2 linked regions of the Archangium violaceum genome follow. The protein of the gene in region 1 interacts with the protein of each later gene in a pairwise test. Links are inferred from orthologs where the notes say so. Each region holds a gene or a part of one and is shown on either strand. Other genes may lie near its edges. The genes, in order: JQX13_RS37205 and JQX13_RS33300.

What was found.
Region 2: the proteins of JQX13_RS37205 (region 1) and JQX13_RS33300 interact in binary tests that used the Escherichia coli proteins (3 or more experiments, as listed by UniProt). The link is inferred for Archangium violaceum from one-to-one orthologs.

What each region holds. Positions count from the first base shown.
Region 1 is NZ_CP069338.1:8,750,415-8,753,720, reverse strand. What follows is about bases 301-3,300. They hold JQX13_RS37205 (TlpA family protein disulfide reductase), read left to right. Parts: upstream 301-1,530; coding sequence 1,531-2,070; downstream 2,071-3,300. Other genes in these bases: JQX13_RS37195 (hypothetical protein), read right to left, coding at 3,300-3,300; JQX13_RS37200 (hypothetical protein), read left to right, coding at 2,144-3,268; JQX13_RS37210 (heme lyase CcmF/NrfE family subunit), read left to right, coding at 301-1,534. Also shown: more of JQX13_RS37210, read left to right, coding at 1-300; more of JQX13_RS37195, read right to left, coding at 3,301-3,306. UniProt on the Escherichia coli protein: Involved in disulfide bond formation. Catalyzes a late, reductive step in the assembly of periplasmic c-type cytochromes, probably the reduction of disulfide bonds of the apocytochrome c to allow covalent linkage with the heme.
Region 2 is NZ_CP069338.1:7,761,862-7,765,011, reverse strand. The notes cover bases 108-2,951. They hold JQX13_RS33300 (protein-disulfide reductase DsbD family protein), read right to left. Parts: upstream 2,317-2,951; coding sequence 898-2,316; downstream 108-897. Other genes in these bases: JQX13_RS33295 (MFS transporter), read right to left, coding at 2,440-2,951; JQX13_RS33305 (cupin domain-containing protein), read left to right, coding at 514-876; JQX13_RS33310 (S41 family peptidase), read left to right, coding at 108-481. In the rest of the region: more of JQX13_RS33310, read left to right, coding at 1-107; more of JQX13_RS33295, read right to left, coding at 2,952-3,150. UniProt on the Escherichia coli protein: Required to facilitate the formation of correct disulfide bonds in some periplasmic proteins and for the assembly of the periplasmic c-type cytochromes.

The sequences.
Region 1 (3,306 bases):
GCAGAACCACTGGCTGATGATCATCCACCCGCCCATGCTGTACCTGGGCTACGTGGGCATGACGGTGCCCTTCGGCATCGGCGTGGCCGCGCTGCTGCGCGGGGAGATGGGCGACGCGTGGATGGCGCCCCTGCGCCGCTGGACGCTGGTGGCGTGGCTGTTCCTGTCCGTGGGCATCATCCTCGGCTCGTGGTGGGCGTACGCGGTGCTCGGCTGGGGCGGCTACTGGGCGTGGGATCCGGTGGAGAACGCGTCCTTCCTTCCGTGGCTGACGTCCACCGCGTTCATGCACTCCACACTGGTGCACGAGCGCAAGAAGATGCTGAAGCTGTGGACGCTGAGCCTGGTGCTCTCCAGCTTCGTGCTCACCATCCTGGGCACGTTCATGACACGAAGCGGCATCTTCAACTCGGTGCACAGCTTCACGCAGTCGGACATCGGCCCCACGTTCCTGGTGTTCATCGCCGTGCTGCTGTTCGTGTCCATCGCGCTGCTGGCCACGCGCGGGCACCTGCTGGTGGCCGAGAGCAGCCTCAAGTCGATGCTGTCGCGCGAGGCCACCGTGCTGGTGAACAACCTGGTGTTCGTGGCCATCACCTTCACGGTGCTGCTGGGGACGCTCTACCCGCTCATCTCCGAGGCCGTGCGCGGCATCCGGGTGAGCGTGGGCGAGCCGTACTTCAACAAGATGGCGGTGCCCGGCGGTGTGATGGTGCTGTTCCTGATGGGCGTGGGCCCGATGCTGCCGTGGGGCAGCTCGGATCCGAAGATGGTGCGCGAGCGCTTCTGGGTGCCGGCGGCGGTGGGCCTGGCGGTGGTGGGCGCGTGCCTGGCGGGCGGGCTGAGGGGCTTCTACCCGCTGCTCACCTTCGGACTGGCGGGCTTCGTCACCGTCATCACCCTGCGCGAGCTGGCGCTGCCGGTGAAGGTGCGGATGAGCGAGCGCAAGGAGGGCTTCGTCACGGCGCTCGTGGGCAGCGCCACCAAGGCGCGGCGGCGCTTCGGCGGCTACATCGTGCACCTGGGCATCGTCATCATCTTCGTGGCCGTGGCGGGCTCGTCCGCGTACGTGACGCACACCTCGGGCACGGTGCGCCAGGGCGAGACGCTCAAGGTGGGCGACTACCAGGTGAAGTACCTGGGGCTCACCAGCGGCCAGGAGCCGCACCGCACCTACATGGCCACGCGGGTGCAGGTGACGGCGCCGGACGGCAGCGTCAGCGAGATGGCACCCCGGATGAACTACTACGAGCGCATGACGGATCCGGTGGGCACGCCGGCGGTGCGCGAGACGGTGAAGGAAGACCTCTACCTGTCGCTGATGGCCTTCTCCGAGGAGCGGGGCACGGCGAGCTTCAACGCGTGGATCTTCCCGCTGGTGGGGTGGATCTGGTGGAGCATCCCCGTGCTGGTGCTGGGGACGCTGATCGCGCTGTGGCCGTCGCGGAAGGCGCGCGCGGTGGCGCAGGCCGAGACGCCGGCGGCGGGTGCTCCGCCCGAGGCGGGTGGTGAGATGAATCGGGGTGCGGCATGAAATGGCGCGTCACGCTCAGCTTCGTCGTCGTGTGCCTGGGCCTGCTGGCGGTGCTCTACAAGGGCTTCGGCAGCAACCCGCGCGAGGTGCCCTTCATGCTCAAGGGCCAGCCGGCATCGCCCTTCACGCTGCGGGCGCTGAACAGCGGGATGCGGGTGAGCCTGGACGAGCTCAAGGGCCGGCCCGTGGTCATCAACTTCTGGGCGTCCTGGTGCGGGCCCTGCAAGATGGAGCACCCGGTACTCGAGTGGGGCGCGCGGGAGTTCGGCGGCCAGGCCCAGTTCCTGGGCATGGTCTTCGAGGACACCGAGGACAACGCGCGGCGGTTCCTGTCGCAGATGGGCGCGAGCTTCCCCCAGCTGGTGGATCCCAACTCGCAGGTGGCGGTGGACTACGGCGTGGCCGGCGTGCCGGAGACGTACTTCATCGACGCGCAGGGCATCATCCGGGGCAAGCACGTGGGGCCGATCGATCCGGAGTCGCTGGCGAACTGGCTCAAGGAGCTGTCCACGAGCGCCCCCACGGCGAAGCAGTAGCCTCGAAACTCCAGTAGACTCCGAGAGGCAAGAGCCCAGGGCCCGAGGGCCCGGGTGCCGGAGGCCGTAGCCCATGCGGTGCAAGGAGTGCGGAGAGGGCGCCAGGGACGAGACCCTGCGCTACTGCGAGAACTGTGGGGCGAAGATGCCCACGCCCCCACCCGGCACCATCCGCCGGACGGGTACACGCACCGCCATCCAGACATCGGGGAGGACGCGGAGCACCACGGCGGTGCCCGCCGCCTCCGCCCGAAGCGAGGCCGAGGACACGCCGCCCCGCCCGCGCCCGGCACGCGCGGAGGAGGAGGACGAGCGCACGGATCCGGGCCTGCCCCCGAAGCCGCCGTACGACGGACCGGTGTGGCTGGCGCACGTCCCGGGACACTCGCCGAGCGTGCTGGGCGTGGGGCTGCTCGCGGTGGCGCTGGTGCTCTCCATCCTGCCCTTCTTCGCGGGAGTGGGGCCCTTCTGGTCCCTGGTGGTATTCGTGGGCGGGTGGCTGGTGACGGCGCGCGAGCTGCGCGGGGCCGGAGAGAAGCACCCGCTGGTGGATTGGGTGCCCGACAGCCTGCTGCGCCCGGTGGTGCCGGCGGTGTTCGTGGTGGTGACGGCGGCGCTGGCGATCCGGATGCTCGGCATCGGCCTCACGCCCCTGCTGTGGCTGGGAGGCGCGGGGCTGCTCGGCTTCGACCAGTACCGCAAGGAGTACGTGGGAGGGACCGGGTGGAGCCGCCTCTTCGAGCCGCGCCAACTGCTTCGGGGGGTGGCCCCGGTGGCGCTCGGAGGTACGGCGCTGTGCCTGGCGGCGCTGTTCCTCACGTGGGTCCCCGCGCGAACCTCGACGCACGGCCCGGGTCCGGTGCCCCAGGCGCCGCCGGAGCTGCGCGTGGTGGACGCGCCCCGCCCGGCCGACGACGTCCTCTACAACCTGCTCGAGGAGTCCTACGACAAGGGCTGGGACCAGCCATTCGCCGTGTCGGTGGAGCTGATGCTCCTCGCGGTGCTGGGCGTGATGGCGCTGCGCCCGGAGGTGCCGAGGCCGGATTGGCTGCGCTTCTCACCCATCGGGGTGGTGGTGCTCGGCCTCATCTGGATGCTCGTGCACGGAGGGCTGCTCGCGGGCCCCCTGCTCTTCCTGGCGGGCCTGGCCGCGGTGGGCTTCGCCTCGGTGTACCGGGCATTCTCGCGAGAGGCGTGAGCGCGAGGACCCACGCCTCCGATGCGCGCACCTAGTGG
Region 2 (3,150 bases), 990 kb from region 1 along the record:
TCTCAACACGCGCAAGGCGCGCTACGCGGCGGTGTTCGAGCGCAACGTCATCTCGGCCGTCTCCAAGGAGGAGGCGAATGGCCGGTTCAAGTTCTTCCAGGAGCTGCCGAAGGCCAACGTGACCCTGTACCGCGGCCGGACGGTGATGCTCATCGACGAGCGGGCCATCAGCCAGTCCGAGCACTCGGGCCTGTTCTTCGAGGTCGCGAACGGCACCACCTTCATCGGCAGCCCGAGCGCGGGTGCCAACGGCGACATCACGGACCTGGTGCTGCCCGGCGGCATCTCGCTCATCTTCACCGGCCACGACGTGCGGCACGTGGATGGACGCCAGTTGCAGCGGATGGGCCTGAGGCCCCAGGTCTTCGTGAGGCCGACACTCGCGGGTATCCAGGCCGGAAGGGACGAGGTGCTGGACAAGGCGCTCGAGTTCCTGAAGGCCAGCGGCAGCCCCGCGGTGGCCGGCGACTCCGTCCGGTAGCACGCCGTACCCCTTCCCCAGGAGAACGAGCCATGCCGACCCTCATCGCCGCCCCCACGCGCATCACCGCCGCGGGCAACAAGCCCAAGCTCATCGACGAGTACGTGGGGCGGGTGAACACGAAGCAGGGCGATCTCAGCGTCGCCCACATGCGCAGCCCCGGAGGGTGGGTGGAGCCCGGCCAGACGCCCGAGTTCCGGGAGATGACCGTGGTGCTCAAGGGCCTGTTGCGTGTGGAGCACAAGGGCGGGCACCTGGACGTGCGCGCGGGGCAGGCCGTGGTGACCGAGCCCGGCGAGTGGGTGCGCTACAGCACCCCCGAGGCCGAGGGCGCCGAGTACATCGCCATCTGCCTCCCCGCCTTCTCGCCCGACACCGTCCACCGCGACGCGTAGCCGCCGCGACGGGCGCTCGCGCTAGTTGACCTTCTTCATCTCCACGACGAAGGAGCGCGGCTCGAGGAAGCCCGTCACCCGGGGGGCCGGGAGGAGCTCCCCGGTGGAGGAGATGAACGCCACCGTGGGCAGGCCCTCCACCCCGAAGCGCTCCATCAGCGCGTCCAGGGCGTCATCGCCGTTCGTGGCGTCGACCTTCACGTTGACGAAGCGGCCCGACTCCTCGATGACCTCGAGGGCCGGGTACGTCTCACGGTCCAGCTCCTTGCAGGCCGCGCACCACTCCGCGAAGAAGTCGATCATCACCGGCCGGCCCTCGCTCCTCGCGCGGGCCAGCACCTGCTCGAAGGACTCGGACGAGAAGCCGCTGCCCTTGGCCGGCATCACCGCGTGCCACTCGAAGGAGGGCGCCTTCGGCTGCTCCATCAGGCCGAGCGACACCCACAGGGAGCCCACGCTCTTCGTGTCCATGGCGCCCCCCCGCACCACCAGCGCCACCACCACCAACGCCACGCCGAAGCCCTTGAGCGTGAAGTCGCGCGCGCCCTCCTTGAAGGACAGGTGGATGGCGCCCAGCAGCACGCCCAGCATGGCCAGCACCGCGGCGATGGCCGCGCCGGGTGCGCGACCGAGCTGATCGGCCAGGCCCTTCACCACCCCGCCCACCGCCGGGAAACCGTCCTTCAGGTACGAGATGGCGAGCGCCACCAGCACGATGCCCAGCACGCTCTTCACCCACTCCATCCACACGCCGCCCCGGGGCAGCCGCACGGTGAAGACGCCGATGAGGAAGAAGGGCACGCCAATGCCGAGCGCGTAGATGAAGAGCAGCGCCGCGCCGAGCACGGTGCTCTGCGACTTCGCCACGAAGGCCAGCAGGCCCGTCAGGACCGGCCCGGTGCACGGGGCCGCGAGGAAGCCGGACACGCTGCCCATGAGGAAGGCCCCCGTGAGGCCCGAGCCCCCCACCGAGTTGAGCCGCTGCTGCAGCTCCTGGGGCAGCGCCAGCTCGAAGGCGCCGAACATGGACGTGGCCAACGCCAGGAGGAACACCGCCAGCCCCGTCACCACCACGGGACTCCCGAGCATCGAGCCGAAGGCCTGCCCCGTCTTCGCCGCCAGCACGCCCAGCGCGCTGAACACCCCCCCCATGCCGACGATGTACGCGCTGGTCAGCACGAGCGCCTTGCCCCGGCCCTCGGCCTTGCGCGCCCCGAAGACGGACACGGTGATGGGGATGAGCGGGTAGACGCACGGCGTCATCGCGGTGAGCAGCCCCCCGGCGAACACCACGGCCGCGCCGAGCGCGAAGCTGCCGGCCTCGAGGAAACGCGCCGCGTCCAGGCTCGAGCTCGGGCCCGTCGGGAGGAGAAAGGGAATGACCGCCACGGCCAGCCCGAATACCGCCGCGATGACTCCGACCTTCTTCTTCGCTTCCATGTGGCTCCTCTTTGCCCTACCGGGCCCCCGCGAGGCGAGCAGGTAACGGAATCCGGCCCGCCATGCCAGCCCCCTTCCGCCCATTCTACCGGCGAACGAACAGCCGCTCCCGACTCCCTCTTCCTATACCGGAGGTGAAGCGGGCTGGGGCGAGGGCTCCGTCCGGCGCAGGGGGAACAGGAGCAACACGAAGGCCACCGAGAGCACCATGCCGAACAGGAACACGTCCGCGTAGCTCCAGCCCGCCCCGGTGGCGAGCAGGCCAGCCAGGGGCCCCCCAGGCGATTTGCCCAGCACCTCCACGCTCGCCAGCAACGTGTAGTGCGTGGCCCCGATGCGCCGGTCCACCCGCGACATCATGAACGCGAACAGGACCGTGGTGAGCACCCCTCCGAAGAAGTGCTCCGCCACCGTGACGGCGATGACGCCCGACGCCGTGGGACCATGGAGCGCCAGCCACCACTCCCCTCCGAGCGGGAACACGCGCAGGCACGAGGCGAGGGCCAACGCCCCCAGCAGCGGCATCCGGCTGGCGAGCAGTCCGCCCGCGGCCGAGCCGAGCAGCGACGCCACGGTGCCCCACGTCCCCACCCACTGGCCGATCTGCGCGGCCGTGAAGCCCATGTCGACGAGGAAGGGCTTGAAGAGCACGTCCACCATCGTCTCGCCCAGCTTGTAGGTGCCGATGAAGAGCAGCATCCAGCCCGTGCCGGGCTGGTGCCACAGGGAGAGCAACCGCTCCTTCACCTCGTCCCAGGAGAGCCGCGCCCCCTCACCGCCCGGGCCTTCCGCCACGTGCCGGGGCTCGCGCGCCAGGGCCGCCACCCCGAGCAC